One region of the Paenibacillus sp. VTT E-133280 genome, then DNA from elsewhere that is predicted to be linked to it. Evidence: riboswitches for the same ligand, from Rfam matches in the RefSeq annotation. Region 1 holds a riboswitch; the other holds the start of a gene.
The links. A riboswitch is a leader RNA that binds a small molecule or an ion and turns the genes downstream of it on or off. The one in region 1 is predicted to bind cyclic di-GMP.
Positions count from the first base shown of each region.

Region 2: linked by a shared signal. The riboswitch ahead of CA600_RS10205 (thiamine pyrophosphate-binding protein) and the one ahead of CA600_RS00665 (NPCBM/NEW2 domain-containing protein) in region 1 are both predicted to bind cyclic di-GMP.

Region 1 is NZ_NFUX01000001.1:150,223-158,442, reverse strand. Features, by position in the region: gene CA600_RS00685 (leucine-rich repeat domain-containing protein) at 1-661, opposite strand, end outside; gene CA600_RS31060 (helix-turn-helix domain-containing protein) at 907-1,203, shown strand; gene CA600_RS00675 (EAL domain-containing protein) at 1,256-2,257, shown strand; gene CA600_RS00670 (hypothetical protein) at 2,371-2,925, shown strand; cyclic di-GMP riboswitch class I at 3,094-3,180, shown strand; gene CA600_RS00665 (NPCBM/NEW2 domain-containing protein) at 3,338-8,220, shown strand, end outside.
Region 2 is NZ_NFUX01000017.1:50,958-59,177, reverse strand. Features, by position in the region: gene CA600_RS10225 (ATP-binding protein) at 1-183, shown strand, start outside; gene glpK (glycerol kinase GlpK) at 302-1,795, shown strand; one part of gene CA600_RS10215 (IS3 family transposase) at 2,034-2,923, opposite strand; one part of gene CA600_RS10215 (IS3 family transposase) at 2,923-3,181, opposite strand; gene CA600_RS10210 (carboxymuconolactone decarboxylase family protein) at 3,458-3,826, opposite strand; gene CA600_RS10205 (thiamine pyrophosphate-binding protein) at 3,837-5,477, opposite strand; cyclic di-GMP riboswitch class I at 5,635-5,730, opposite strand; gene CA600_RS10200 (methyl-accepting chemotaxis protein) at 5,921-7,171, opposite strand; gene CA600_RS10195 (helix-turn-helix transcriptional regulator) at 7,294-8,220, opposite strand, start outside.

The DNA.
Region 1 (8,220 bases):
GCTGATTCAGTTTATTTTTTCGAAGGTTCAGTTTTCTTAACTTGCTTAGTTTACCGATGGATGAAGGTAGTTCAGTGATTCGATTATCATTTAAATCAAGTATCCGAAGTTCTTCTATAGCACCCAAATGCTCGGGTAACAAGACCAGTTGATTACCATACAGATGGATCTCTCTTAGCCCTTTTATTTGTGTGATTGAATCTGGCAGACTTTCTAGCTGATTGTAATATAGCCGCAATTCAATTAGACTGCTCATTGCGCCTAAAAGAGTAGGCAGTTGCTTGAGATTATTATCTGTTACATTCAGATACTTGAGTTTCTGGAGATTACAAAGCTGCTCCGGCAGCTGCTCGAACTGATTATTACTTAGGTATAGAAAAGAATCCAACCCCCGTAGTTCTCCAATACTCTCCGGCAATACCTTGAGTTGATTATGGCCTAAATCAAGCATTCTTAAGTGAACTAAACGACCGATGTTCTCGGATAACCGTTCGATGTCATTACCCGCATAATTTAGTACCTCTAATTCATCATGAAGGAAGAGTTGATCGGGAATCTCTTTAATATGGTTGTTGTACATGCTCAGTTCTAGTAGAGGATTGCTCTCAAACACGATCTCTGGCGTTTCTGTAAGTCCTTTTCCGTCAAAATTATATCTCATAGAAGGTTCTCCTTTGTTATTGGTATTGGCAATCGTTACGATAGAATATAACAGGATAATGATTTATTATCTGTATGTTGGTATACAAAACTATGGCGTGTTTTAGAAAGGAATAATGAGATGGAAGCTTCTTTTTGGAAAAGGGGATTTCTTTGGCGATCTGGATGTGATCCATCCCTCCAATGCAAGAGTGATATCAGCGGTGGCGATGAACGATACACTACCCGTTAGTTAAGGAACAATTGATGCTGCTGCAAATGGATCGTTTATTTTTATCGAATCGGTTATTACCCGAAATGAAATTTCATGCTGCGAGAGCGCGTGCAATTTTTACTCTAAGAAGACTATACCAAATATTCGGGATAGAGGAGCAAGGCGAGATGAGGATTAATCTCCGGCTGACCCATCAGCAGTTCGCGGATATAATCGGAACGCTCAGGGAGACGGCTACCCTTGTGCTTAAAGATCTGCAAGAGCAAAAGATTATTGAGATTCAACATCAACAGTTAACCGTGTTAGACCTGTCGTACTTACTGGAGTAAACGGATTTTGATTGAGAATAGTAGTTCTGGGAGCTTTTTAAGAGAATCGAAGATGAAAGGGGTTATGAATGTGGCTTGTAATCATTGTGTAGTAAGAGAGCTGAATTTTGAAATTAAGGCTCATGGCGAGCTTAATCTAAGGATGTTACCTGAGGTTATTCATCATTTGAGTAGAAGCAATACGATACATAAGGTAGAAGAAAATGTGATTACGATTAAAGAGGCTGGGGCGCGGGATTTTCTGGATTTCTGTAATGATCATATGGCGTCGAAGCAGATTGAATTCCGTATAGATGACCAAACATGGAGACCTCTATCCGAGATGCCCACTGTACTTGATATGGAGTGGATTGATGAGGTTATCACTAAGGGGTTAGTGATTTGTCACTTCCAGCCAATCGTGAATGCAAAGGAAGAGATTTTTGCATATGAGGTCTTATCCAGATTTAAAAAAGAAGATGGAGCCCTTATCTATCCTAATGAGATCTTTACGGCGGCACGCAATCGTGGCCGTTTATATGCTTTAGACCGGTTATGTAGAATGACTGCTGTAAAATGTGCTGCACCCTTAAATAAAAAAACGTTTATTAATTTTATCCCAACGTCGATCTACGCTCCAGAGTTCTGCCTAAGATCAACAGTTGAATTGGCCAATCAATTAGGCGTAGATCCCTCTCTTTTTGTCTTTGAAGTTGTTGAGACGGAGAAAGTGGATGACCTTGCTCATTTGAAAGCTATTTTGACATATTACAAGGATCGGGGATTTGAATACGCTCTAGATGATGTTGGCGAAGGCTTCAGCACAATCGAGATGTTATTGGCACTTAAACCCCATTACATGAAGCTGGATATGAAATATGTTCAGGGTGTGTCTAGTGATCCGAGCAAGCAGAAAGTAGCAGAACAGTTTTTAGAAAAGGCATTAGAAATCCAATCCGTTCCCTTAGCAGAAGGAGTGGAATTTAGAGAGGACTTTGAATGGCTTAAGCAGAGTGGTTATCAGTTGTTTCAGGGATATTTATTTGGAAAACCTGACCCTATTCCCAAACAGTGATCCTAATGAGTAGATCTCCGTCTAGAGGATGAGATGAATTCAGGTCAGAGTCTGATTACAGGTGAGCCCCGGGGCTGTACAATTTAGGTAATTGAGAAGGGGGTCGGATGAATATGGAATGGCATAAATACATCACACGTTGGGCAGATTCCAGGGGCTGGGAAGGGCGAGAGATTGATTATCAGTGGCCTTCTCCCTCATTTCCAGTGGTAAGTATTCGCAGCAATTTAGGTCGCTACTCTGGTCAGGGTTATGGCAGCAGACCTCGTGTGAAGACAGCTGTTGGATTAATTGCTATTGGAGATATAGCTGTAGGCTTGATTTCCATAGGTGCGATAAGCGTAGGGGTTCTATCCGTGGGTGCAATATCACTAGGAATGTGGTTAGCACTTGGAGCGATAGCACTTAGCTGGCTTGGCTTCGCAGCTGGGGCGATTGCTATTGCAGGAGTGGCTGTAGGAGCGATCGCGATAGCCGAAAAAGCGTTGGGTGCTGTCGCCATAGGGGATACGGCATTTGGAGCGGTAGCCATAGGACGGATTGCTGGGGGAGCCGTAGCTATTGGACAATGGGCATATGGTCTAATCGCGGTTGGCGAGCATGGCTTTGGGTTAATTCCGATCACAGGTGATGTGTGGAATTGGTTTCGGCGACTATTTGGAGGTTGAACGCTCCTCCAGTCCTAAAGTATCACTCTTCGTCTGGGACAGTTGATAAATAATATCGATCAGTTAGAGGAAATTGATTGCAATTACCTATGTCGATCAAATATCAATTTCATACCAAATAATCATGCAATAAGATGCATAGTTATGTTAACCTTTGTAATGTAATCGAAACTTCATAGGCAAACCTATGGAAATGTAGGGACGCAAAGCTATAGGGACTAAGGTTATCACGACTATTGTCAGCCAGCTGCCAAAGAGTGTATAACGCTTTTTGTTTTTAAGGTTTAATAAAAATTAAGTCTTAATTTTTATGCAACTTTAGCTGCAATCAAGCTACTCTTTCGGGGTAGTTTTTTTTGTGCCCATTTTTAGGCATTGAAGAGATTCATATTACATCTGGGGGGTAGAAAAGATGAAAAAAATGATTGCAATCGCTACATCGGCAGCCATGTTAGCTAGCTTTTCGAGTGAGGCAGGTTATGCTTTAGCAAGTGATGTAAGCAAGGTAACTGTAGTGAACACTGTAGTACAAAGCAAGGCTGACCTAATAAGCAATGCGTCAGTTATTCCGTTTGATCTGTACGGCAAGGCTATCCTAGGCGCTTATAATGATGTTTTTAGAATGAATCCTGCGAATATTAAATCCATTACCAATAACGGTGGTAACTACTCAGGTTCACCTATAGCTAAGGCTATTGATGGCGATATGAGTACGCATTGGGAAACGGGCAAACCGAATAGTTCAACGTTTACGAATGAGGTTGTCTTTGTATTCAATGAGTCCACTGAATTAAATAGAATTGTATATGCTGCAAGACAATCCAGCGCAAAGGGTAAGGGGTTTGCCCAGGAATTTGATATTTATGGCTCAACAACGGATGCAGGCGATTATACGCTAGTATCCTCTGGAGAATATAAAGGCGGAGCAGGTGACGTAGTAGAGGTGCAGTTTGACAGGGCAACCTTTAAGAGACTTAAATTTGTCTTCAAAAAAGCTAACCAAGATTGGGCGAGTGCGGCTGAGTTTTCTTTTTACAAAGAAGATGCCGTATCCGCTAAAATGAAAAATTTATTCACAGATGACAGCTTGAGTCAAGTTAGCGCAGCATTTAATACGATGGAGAAATTAACGGCTTTAGAACAAGAAGTGCAGACACATCCACTGTACGCGCAGTTTCAAGCAGATATAGAGAATGCAAAAGTACTTCTGGAGAATCATCAAATAGAGGCAACAGCGGCTAAGGTTTCGAAGCTAAAAGGCTATGGTACAGCATATGAAAATGCCTATAGCGAAGCTTATAGAATGCCCAACTCAAACGTATCAAAAGTAACGGTGAACGGCGGAAGCTACCCAGGTACGAAACCGGAATACATGCTCGATGACCAACCGAATACACACTGGGAAACCAATAAAAACAATGACGACAGCTTCACGAATGAAGTTGTGTTTGAGTTAGCGCAAGCGAAAGTATTAGATAGAGTGGCTTTCCTGGCTAGAGATAACCGCAAAGGCTTCCCAGAGGCTTTTCAAATTTATGCATCAGAAACAAGTAAGGGAGAGACCTTCCAGCTCGTATCTAGCGGAACCGCGACTAGTACGAATGACTTTCTGGAGTTTAAATTTGAACCTACGAAGTTTAAAAGATTGAAATTCAAGTTCACAAAAGCCAATATCAACAGACCCTTTGCAGCCGAATTTAGATTTTATACAGAGGATAAAGTAAGTGAAGCTGTAAATGGTATTTTCACAGATGGCACGATGAGTGCGGTTGTTCCTGCTTATAATAGCGTCGAAGCAATCAACGAATTAGAAGAAGCGGCAAAAGTACATCCGCTCTATCCAATCCTGAAAGATTCTTTGGATTTAGCTAAGAAGCTAGTGAATGGTGAAATTCAAACCGAAGGCACCATCATTGAGGCGGAACAACGTGGAGATATGAAAAAGCATGCGCAAGAAAACCTGAGAATTGGTTTCGGTACGAACAACCAGCCTACAGGTCTCGTTGCAATGCCTGGAGATACGATCAACGTTTATGTGGACGCAGCTTCGAGCGATAAATTGCCTTCTTTAGTCTTTTCTCAACAAGAGGCGGCTTGGAACGTTTGGGCTAGCAGTGTGAAATTGCGTCCAGGTAAAAACACAATAACCGTTCCTGAATTTGCGACGAATAGTTATTATGCACATGAAGTGACTAAGGGCGGTACAGTGTATATCGTCAATCCATATACAGCGGAGGAACAAGGTAAAGCACCTATGATCCGGTTCGAGGGGCTTACCAAGATCCCTATGATGACCAAGATTACAGATCCTGAACAATTCAAAGCCTTCTTAACCACCTATAAACAAAAAATAGATGAAGATAAGGCAGCGCATCCGAATGTTCAAGATCGCAAGCTCATTGATGTGGTGGAAATGGTCAGCGATCATGTTATTTTCACAGGCACTGCGACAGAAGCTTATAACATGTTTATTACGCAAGGAAATGATCCGCTGGGTACCGTAACCGGCTATGATACTTGGATGAAGACGATCTTTGACTTCTATGGCTTGGATGGCAGTAGTGTGATTCATGATGCCAAGCTAATTCGTGAGAATATCCGATTGATGCAGCCTTATGGTGCGATGTATGCAGCGGGGGACCATACAGGGATACAACTTGGAACCGTGGGGACAATGTTAGGTGATTTTAACAAAGTCTATCCAGGCTGGGGATTGAATCATGAAATAGGGCATCGCTTGGCGATGGGCGAACGAGAATATGGTGAAGTAACCAATAATATGGTGTCTATGCTGATGTCAGTCTATGCGGACTCGATGGATACTCGTATTCCTTTTGAAAGTGATATATATAAATATGTAATCGAAGAAAATAAAGTGGTTATGAATCAGCAGGGCTTATTTGCACAGCTTGGTGCCTATTGGCAGTTAGAATTGGCGCATCCGGGTTACTGGACAGAACTGACCAAGCTGTACCGCGAGCGGAAGGTCTCCCTTCCGAACGGCGACAATTCCAAGCAGCAGTATTTGGTGGAGTTCTCCTCTGAAGTGCTGGGGTTAGACTTAAGTAGCTATTTTGCCAGACATGGCTTCACTGTGAATCCTGAAACAAAAGTGAAGTTAGCTAAATATCCAGCACCGAAAAAGCTCTGGTATTTAAACAATTCAGTGGTTCATTATGAAGGAACAGGAATAGCAGATAAGAATGTTGCGATAAAGGTTAATATCACGCCTAACACTACTGCTAAATCGAACACACTAAGCTTCAGTATGGATACGGATCTTAAGAAAGATTTCTTAGGTTATGAGGTGTATAGAGACGATAAGTTAGTAGGGTTTACAGGGACTGACCAGTTCGTGGATACGAATGTAGATAACAGCATCAATTATACGTACAAGATCGTTGGTTATGATAAGAAGCTGAACTCACTGAAGCCGGTACAGGTTAAAGCCTTCAAGCCAGCGTTATCTGTTGAAGATCAAATCACGTTAAAGCTTAATCAAGCTTTTGATCCGATGAACTATGTAAAAGCGACTAACTATCAAGGAAACGATATTACGGCTAATGTCACCCTGAAAGCAAATACCGTTGATGTAACGCAAAAAGGCGACTACGAAGTGGTGTATGAAGTGAAGAACGAAGGGGTTACAGAAACCAAAACAACACTGGTTACGGTAACGAGTGACTATGCTTATCTTTCGGATCTTAATGCCAAGTCAGTCGTTGTTGGTTGGGGTGAATTAAAGAAAGATAAAGCCGTTTCTGGTGGAATCATCAGCCTTGTTCGACAAGGGCTAGCTGCAACCTATGCCAAGGGAATCGGTGTACATGCGAACTCTGAAGTTGTTTATGATATTGAGGGTATAGGTTATGACTTCTTTGAAAGCTACATCGGGATCGATCAAGCGATGAAAGGAAAGCCATCCTCTGCAACCTTTGAAGTGTATGTAGATGGAGAGAAGAAATTCGCGAGTGATGTTTTCCGGGCAGGGACAGAGCATGAATTGGTGAAAATACCTGTGACAGGTGCGCGCGAAGTGAAGCTGGTTACCACAGATGCTACAGATGGCAATGCTTCAGATCATACGGTATGGGCCGATGCGAAGTTTACGAATACTTCAAGTAAGCCGACCATCACAGTGCCGGAAGAGACAACTTTCGTTAAGTTGAATAGTGAATTTGATATTTTGACTGATGTCATAGCCGTTGATAAGGAAGATGGTAACTTGATTGGAGCCGTTGAGGTAAACCCGAATGGTTTCACTTCAAGTAAAACAGGCACTTACACCGTCGAACTGTCAGTTACAGACCGGGATGGGAATACAGCTGTGCAGACCCGAAAGATCGTTGTGTACAGCGCTAGTAAATACTTGAGTGATACAGCTTGGCAGTCGGCAAGAACGGATTATAATGTGGTTCGTAAGGATAAGGCAAGTTCTAACAATCCGATTAAACTACTTGTAAATGGCATAACCAAAGAATTTACGAAGGGCTTAGGAACGCATGCTAACTCTGAAATTGTGTATAATCTGGCGGGTGCTAATTTCGAATATTTTGAAACATATGTAGGGGTTGACCGAAATATCCCAGAGCAAAATAATTCTAGTGTGATCTTCAAAATCTTTGCCGATGGGGCAGAAGTATATAATAGCGGACTGATGAAATTTGGCACGGAAGCTAAAATAGCTCGAATCCCTGTGAAGGGTGTAAGTGAATTGAAATTGGTATTAGATAATGCAGGTAACGGAAATGCATCAGATCACGGTGATTTCGCGGATGCGAAGTTTATGATTCTGAACAGTACGCCGGAGCTTACGATCCCTAAACCTGTATCCACCAAAGTAGGGCAAGCCATAGCCATAAACGAAAGCTATTCGGCAACGGATTCAGAAGATGGTGACTTAACGGCTCAAGTAAAGGTTACGGGTGAAGATCAGGTTAAATTCAACAAAGCTGGAAAGTATCCGATCACTTATATGGTAACCGATAGTGATGGAAATACGACCACGAAGACTAGAACTATAGCCGTAGTAGACATGACGGATTTTACGTATCTGACGGATTACGACTGGAACTCTACTCAGAACAGCTATACCGCACCTTTGAAGGACAAATCTGTTAGTGCCAATACGCTGAGATTAACAGATAAGGGCAATCAAGTGGTGTCTTACGAGAGAGGGATTGGAGCGCACTCCAACTCGACGATTGTATACGATCTAAGCGATAAGAACGCGGACTACTTCACTTCCTATGTGGGTGTAGATCGGCAAATGTACGGTACGGTTGGTTCGGTGAG
Region 2 (8,220 bases), on a different contig from region 1:
TATATATTTGATCGTTTCTACAAAGCCGATAAGGCACGTGTACGGGGAGAATCAGGTGGAACGGGACTTGGGCTTGCGATTGTTAAAAATATTGTTGAGTCGCATCACGGAACCATTTCAGCTTCCAGTAAGTTGGGCGAAAGTACAACCTTTACCCTAAGACTTCCTGTCGAAAAACAGTAATTCCAAACACAATGTGTGATAGCGCCTCTGACAGCAGAGGTGCTTTTTGTTGAAACAAACACATTAATCTTGTTCATCGTGGAACATATCTCATTGTTTATGCTTGGGAGGCCAGCAAATGATTTTATCTTTAGACCAAGGGACTACTAGTTCACGAGCCATAGTGTTCGATAAGGACGCTAGAATCGTCTCACAAGGGCAATACGAGGTTAAACAATCTTTCCCACACCCTGGCTGGGTGGAGCATGACCCAGAGCAAATTTGGGCGTCACAGCTTGCAGCTGCAAGAGATGCGATTACTCGGGGCGGGATAACACCTCAGGGAATATCTTCTATTGGAATTACAAATCAGAGGGAAACGGCCCTAATCTGGGATAGAGCAACGGGTAAGCCGATTTATCCTGCGATTGTGTGGCAGGACAGACGTACTGCAGAGCTGTGTGAAGAGATCAAGAATAAGGGATTAGAGGGACTCATTGCTAGCAAGACTGGACTCGTTGTGGATGCTTATTTTTCTGCAACTAAATTCTCCTGGATTCTTGATCATGTGGACGGCGCACGAGAGCGGGGGAATAATGGCGATCTACTAGCTGGGACCGTAGACAGCTGGCTAATCTGGAAGCTTACTGGTGGAGCTGTACATGCTACTGATGTAACTAATGCTTCGCGTACAATGCTATATAATCTACATAAGCGCTGCTGGGACGAAGAGCTGATGGAAGAGCTTGGTGTACCCCGCTCCATCCTGCCGGAAGTGAGAATGTCCGGTAGTGAATTTGGAGCAGCAGATGCGCAGTGGTTCGGGGCAGAAATACCTATTCACTCTGTATTGGGAGATCAGCAGGCTGCTTTGTTTGGACATACTTGTCTTGAACCCGGAAGTGCCAAAAACACATATGGAACTGGATGCTTTATTCTAATGAATACAGGTACAGAAGCTGTAGTCTCCAGTCATGGATTGTTGACCACTGTAGCTTGGGGAATGGGGGATGAACTCTACTATGCACTCGAGGGCAGTGTGTTTGTAGCCGGAGCGGCTGTACAATGGCTTCAGGAGGGGCTAGGCCTCATAGCGGAGCCAGCAGGCTCAGAAGACAAAGCGCGGGAAGTGGAGGACAGCGAAGGGGTTGTGGTCGTTCCTGCTTTTACTGGACTAGGTGCACCTTATTGGGATATGTACGCACGTGGAGCAGTCTTCGGTCTGACAAGAGGGACGACCTCGGCACATTTGGTACGAGCAACGTTAGAGTCGCTAGCATTTCAGTCTAGAGATGTAATTGGGGCGATGGAAAAAGACGCAGGCATGCCATTGACCGGACTTCGTGTAGATGGGGGAGCTGTTCGTAATGATTTGCTGATGCAGTTCCAGTCTGATATCCTCGGGAGTGAAGTGACTCGAACTACATATGCGGAGACGACTGCGCTGGGGGCAGCACTTCTGGCTGGATTAACCTCAGGAGTCTGGACAAGAGAACAACTAGAAAGCTTTAACAAAGCTGAGAGGGTTTTTTCACCTGAAATGGGTATAGATGAGCGTGAACGACGTTACAACGCCTGGAAAGACGCTGTAGCGCGTACCATGGGTTGGGAAAAACATGAAAGATATCAGTAATCAGGGAGATGCATATGTCCATGGTTAACGGAACAGAATCTGATCTACCGAGTGGACTTTCAAAGCCTGCACTTCGGGCACTCCATGGGATGGGACCAAAAGGGCTTGATGAAATAAGGTGTGCGCTAACTGAAAAGGGGTTATTCTTTGCTAGCGAGTCCTAAAGACCAGATCAACATAAAAAGCGGCAAGCTAAGTGGTCATAGCCCCGTCAAGTAGACAGTAAAAAAGAAGCCTTTTAAGCGGCGATCTGGTTCCGGTACTCTTCCGGAGACAGGTCGCCGAGTTTTTTCTGGAAGCGTTCCTTGTTGTAATAAAGGATGTACTCCTTAACCAAATGTTCAGCATCTTCAAGATTCTTGGGTTTCTCCAAATACAATTTTTCGGTCTTTAGGTGAGAGAAGAATGACTCTATACAAGCATTGTCGTAGCAATTCCCCCGGCGGGAGTGGCTACCGACCAAACCCTTGTCCTCTAAAACCTGGGCATACGTCCGAGTCGTGTACTGAAAGCCCTGGTCAGAGTGCAGCAGAGCCTTTGAGTCTTGAAGAGATTTCACAGTATCTACCACTAGCTTCAAGTCATTACGGACAGAGATTCTCCAAGCCACAACCTCGTTGTTGTACAGATCCATCACTACAGATAAGTAGACAAATTCGTGGCCTGTACGGATATAGGTAATATCCGTGACTAACTTTTGCTGAAGAGCGTGGGCTGTGAATTCCTGGTTGAGTACGTTTGGAAATAAGACAGAAGGCTTACGCCCGGCAAACGGGCGTTTCTTGCGTATCACCGATTGGATGCCTAGCTCTCTCATCAACCTGCGAACTTTCTTATGGTTTACGGGAAACCCCTCTTTGCGAAGCGCTGTACGCATTCGCTTATAGCCATAGGCAGGACGTAGCCGATGAATGGCTAAGATATGTTCCTTAAGGTTCGCATCCTTCTCTTGGCGTGCTTCCCGCAGGTCAGAGGTCTTTTTCCATTTGTAGTATGCAGCCCGGGACAATCCAGCCAGTTTGCACAACCAAACAATGGGGTATCGCTCGCTCATTTCTTGAATGGATTGGCACCGGGTATTTGTATCCAACTTCCCTCCCCATGTAGATTGGGATTGAGCTTTTTTAAGTATTCGACCTGTGCCTTCAAATACGCGATTTCTTCATCTTTACTGTCAAAATGTTTCCTTCCACCTTTTCCGCGTCGGTCCTCGAAGGTCTCCCCACTTTTAAATTTACGTATCCACCTCACCAACTGAGCATCACTCTTGATGTCGAGTTTTTCTAGAATCTGTGAATAGCTCATATGTTCCTCTAAGTGAAGTCGAACCGCCTCGTTCTTCAACTCTTCTGAATACTTCGTAAACGTCTGCCCTTTTTTAGCCATGAAAAATCCCCTCCGGTCGACTGTGTTAAACACATGATACCATGTGCTCTTTTTTCACTGTCAACCATGAGGGGAGAATACCATAAGGTTAATCCTTGGCCTGCCGCTTTTTATGTTGTAACGCTTGATATTCAATAACAAATGTTACGTTTTTCCATCCAGCGCCCACTGTCCAGGACAGAACTTTATCTCCACGTTCGATCTTTCCTATAGTAATCTATCTTCTTAAATCACAATAATAAAGACGAAATGTGTATATTTATGTCGAATTATTATTTATTGGATCTCTTCTATGGTTTCAAGAAGAATATTAAAGGCTGTGATGATTCTAGGTGCCCCTATAGCGGGTACTAAGTGTAGTAGAATCCCTTTGAGCTGTTCTACAGTAACTCCTACACGAAGAGCCATAACATAATGAACTCCTAATTGATCGAACTGGCCCATTGCAATTAGAGCAGAAATAACAGAGACTTCCTTCCAGTCAGCTTCAATGGTATTGCGTTGAAAAATATCTCCATACGCATTACCCATGATGAATTCTGCCAAGTCAGGGAAATGTTCCTTAATCGGAGCTAGTGCTTTAGCGCCATAGTCTCCTGAGAGATTCGTGAAGTGGTTCAGACCACTGTTAACATTATCTTTCATAGTGAGCCTCCTAATTTAGGTTCAAAGTACGGTGTGCAGTCGGAGGGACTTCATCACGGTCTGTTAATAATTCAATAACTGCAACACGGTTAAGAGCAACGGCGTCCTTAATTGCAGTCGAGAATTGTTCCGCAGTCTCACACTTGTAGCCTGTCGCTCCTAGAGACTCGGCAAATTTCACAACGTCCATTGGGACTTCGTATATCGTTCCATCAATACGGCCAGTAGTTTTTTCCATCCCTTTAAGCGCCATATCGAGTTGCTTATTATTTACTACGATAAAGATGACAGGGATATCTTTGCAGACGGCGGTGTTTATTTCTGTACCTAGCATCATAAAACAGCCATCACCTGTAATACAGAAGACAGTTTCTTCAGGAGCTGCAACCTTTGCACCAATAGCCATACCGATAGAATTACCCATGCAAGCAAAATAAGCATCAAATACAAAACTGCCTGGTTTCTTAACCTTGTACCATTTAGCAGCATTGAATCCATGACTGCCGTCATCAACAAATACTGTATTATTGTCAGGAATCAGATCACTCATCGTGCTCATAATAGACGCAAGGGAAAGATTCTTCAGACTGGGAAGCTCTTCTGAATAATCTACATAAGGGATAGCTTCACGTTTAGTAATATGATTAGGATCAATATGATTTAGGTAGCACACTAGGTTATCACGTAGATCACCAGTGACTGGTATCGTTTTGGAGAACAAGATTTTTCCAACAAAGGTCGGATCAATATCAAATTGAATTAATGTTGTCGGGTGATTCTCCCGTTTTAGGTTACAGACGGTCATATCACTTAATCGTGATCCTAGAACTATAAATAGATCACTTTTATTCAACAGGTCATCCCCGTGGGTGCAACCTCCAACACCAATAGGACCATGATAGAGTGGGTGATCCCAAACCATAGCCCCTTTACCACCAGGTGATGTTACTACTGGTATATTAAAAGTTTCAGCGAGCTGAATAAGCTGGCTATGCGCCCCAGATCGATTGACCCCTTTACCCGCAATAATCAAAGGATTCTTTGAGGCATTGATAGCATCAACTACTCTGTCGATATTCGCTAGACTTACTAGAGATTCGCGTTCGGGAATTACAATATTGCACTCTTCCAATCCTTCTGTCTGTACATCAAACGGCACACAAAGATGAACAGGCCCACGTTGGTTAAGAGCAATTGAAATCGCATGATTAAAAATAGTACTAAAGTGATCACCGCGTTCAATAAGTTTACTGAACAAGGTGGCAGGTCTGAACATCTCCGCTAAATCAGCTAAGTAAGAGGAAGAGTCCTGACATTGGGGGATTCCAAGCTCTTTAATAGATTGGTGGCCCGTAATAAACAGCACTGGCAAGTTGTTGGCTTTCGCATGTGCTGCTGCTGTAAGTAGGTTAGTTCCGCCTGGACCAGAAGTACCAAATGCTACGCCTAGATTACCAGTTTTCAGCGCGTATCCAGCTGCTGCGAATCCGGAGCTGGATTCATGTCTCCCTGGAATAAATTCAATACCATAGTCTACCATCTTAAGAACTACGGGACAAATCGATTTACCAATGATCCCAAAAGAATGGGTCACTCCGAGGTTACGTAGTGCTTCCGCCATATAATCTGCGACTGTCTTCAAAAGATACACCTCACAAGTTGATTAATATTTATTATGTTATTGATCTTTCGAAGTGTTCTGATTGATCAATAAACTCAAAAATAGAAAACCTGTGCTCCGAAAAAGGGCACAGGTTGGTGGCGTAAATCGCCGTAAAGACTGAACAATAGTTCAGCCGTCCCGGGTCCTTAGCAACCTGGCAATCATGGCCTCAGAGTAAAAATGAGGCTGTAGATCCATGGTTTTGCGTCATCCTCTTTCGAAGATTTTGCCTATATTAATTTAAAATTTATAAGAAGAATTTTCCTTTACAATATATTCCTTGGGATCATCCTTTGTCAATATATTATCGCAAATTAACTCGAATTTTGACGAAAGTCTTGTCAAACCTATGAAATAATAGAAAATAAACCGTCCCCTAAGACAAACTTAGAGGACGGTTTATGGCTTGGTTTATTCGTTATGCAAGTTGTTTAAAACTTGAAGATATGGATCGTTTTCTGTAGATTAAATACGGCCTGTGTCATTTTCTCAGTTTCTTCTGCGACGGACTGCAGGGCATTAATTTGTTCATTCATTGCAGCCGATACTTCTTCGGTGCCAGCAGCAGTTTCCTGAGTGATTGCAGATATATTTTCTATTGCACCTGAGATTTTCAAGGCACTTTCCAGCATAAGATCACTTTCAGAAGAGAAGGAAGAGATCTGCTCGGTAATATACTGCACACTTTGTACAATTTGAGCAAAGATATGAGCAGATTGAGTGATCATCTCATTCTGTACCTGTACGACTTCTTCGTTGATAGCGATATTGTCAATCGCTTGTTTAATATCAGTTTCAATGCTCCGAACTAAACCAAAGACTTCCTTTGTTGAAGCCGTTGATTCTTCGGCAAGCTTACGGACCTCCTGTGCGACTACTGCAAATCCTCGACCATGTTCTCCGGCACGTGCTGCTTCGATGGAGGCATTCAGCGATAACAGGTTAGTCTGTTCAGCGATCTCAGTGATGGTCTTTGTGATCATCGTTATTCCGCGAGCATTATGAGACAAGGCCTCGATAGTATCCGCTACTTTTTGAGTAGCCTGGATGTTTTTGCGCATGCCTTCAGCTTGAGTATCTACGGATTGGCGCCCTTGTTCAACTAGTTCTAATGTATGTATTGAACGTCTGTTCATTTCTTTCGTTGAGTTCGTATAATTGGAGACTTTATTCTCAATATCTTTAATAGATTCTGTCATTTCAGCGATATCCGTAGATATTTCATTTGCCCCAAGAGCTAGCTCATTTGACGAAGAGGCTACCTGTGCCATGACAATTTTCAAGTTCTGATTCTTATCTTCGATTCCACGGCTTGCATCCATAACCTGGCGCGTGATCTGCGATGCTTCTGTCAAAATCTTCTTGAGCTTGTCAATCATAGTATTAAAGGAACGACTTACGTCCCCCATAGACCCGTTCTCGTCAGCTCTACTAGTAAAATCCCCTTTAGAAATACTATGAGATACATTCGCGATGTCATCAAAAGAAGATGTAAGCGTTCTCTCGATAAAGCGGGCCACGGGTAAAGTTAAAGCAGCAAGAACAACGATTAGAACAATACCCAAAATAATGTTGCCTAAGATCATAAAAGTAACTAAAACAGGAATGGCAAATAGTGCGGCAATGAGATAACATCCGGCAACAATTCTTTGTTTTAACGGAAGTTTATGCATCCAGTTCATTGGTATAATGTCCTCCTTATTAATATTATGTATTGGTGTTATTATATGGGATTTAAAGGTGATTGGTCTATAGTAAGAACTGACATAAATCTTCTTTTAGGAGTAGTTCTTTAGATTTCGTGTCAAAAATCCTCATAAATAGCGGAAATTTTTGTGATAGCAGACTTTACCATCTCTAAAAGTTCTTGTGGTGAAAGTACAATAACTGAGGGACTAAAAGAAAGGATTATCCGGCAGGCAGACTCGATCGTATTAAATTCGGCATCTACGTTCACCCACTCTGCATTGCTGGTTGGCTCTATCAATTGGACAGAGACGAATCTTTCTCGCTGTAATTCTTTTAAGACAGATGTTCTAACCCTTAGCTTTACTTGATACTTTGGCAGTGCTGCTTTAAAGGCCATGGTGGACTCTTCCCAGTACTGTTTTAAATCAAAGTCATCAGGTCTTTTAAACCCCTCATGAGTCTCCACAACGTTAACTAATCTGGACACACGAAAGGTTCTTAGTTCATCCTCGCTTTTGGCTACGACATACCATACACCGCGTTTTGCAACCAACCCAAGAGGATCAATGAAACGGACTGTAGTCTCATTACTCCGGAGATAAGTGATTTTAACTTTACGGTCCTCCCAAAGTGCTCCCTGCAGTACAGAAAGGAACGGATAAGTCTCATCTGAAGGATGCCAACTAGCACCATCAATATGAATACGCTCGCTTAGGTGATGTGCTGGGTTACTAGTTCGGTGTGAGGATGCAGCTTCTAGTTTGAGAACAGCGGAAGAGAAATCGTCTTGTATCCCCAGATCCTTCAATATAGATGCGTCAGTGGACAGAAGCAGTGAACCAATCTCTTGTGGCTTCATTCCCGTTAGGGAGGTTCGGTACCCTTCAGTAAGCATCCAGCCTCCTTCACGGCCACGTTCAGCTAAAATGGGTATCCCTGAAGCACTTAATGCTTCCATATCACGAAACACAGTTCGTTCTGATATCTCGAGTATTTGGGCCAGTTCTCTAGAAGTCATTTTTCCGCGATTTTGTAACAGAAG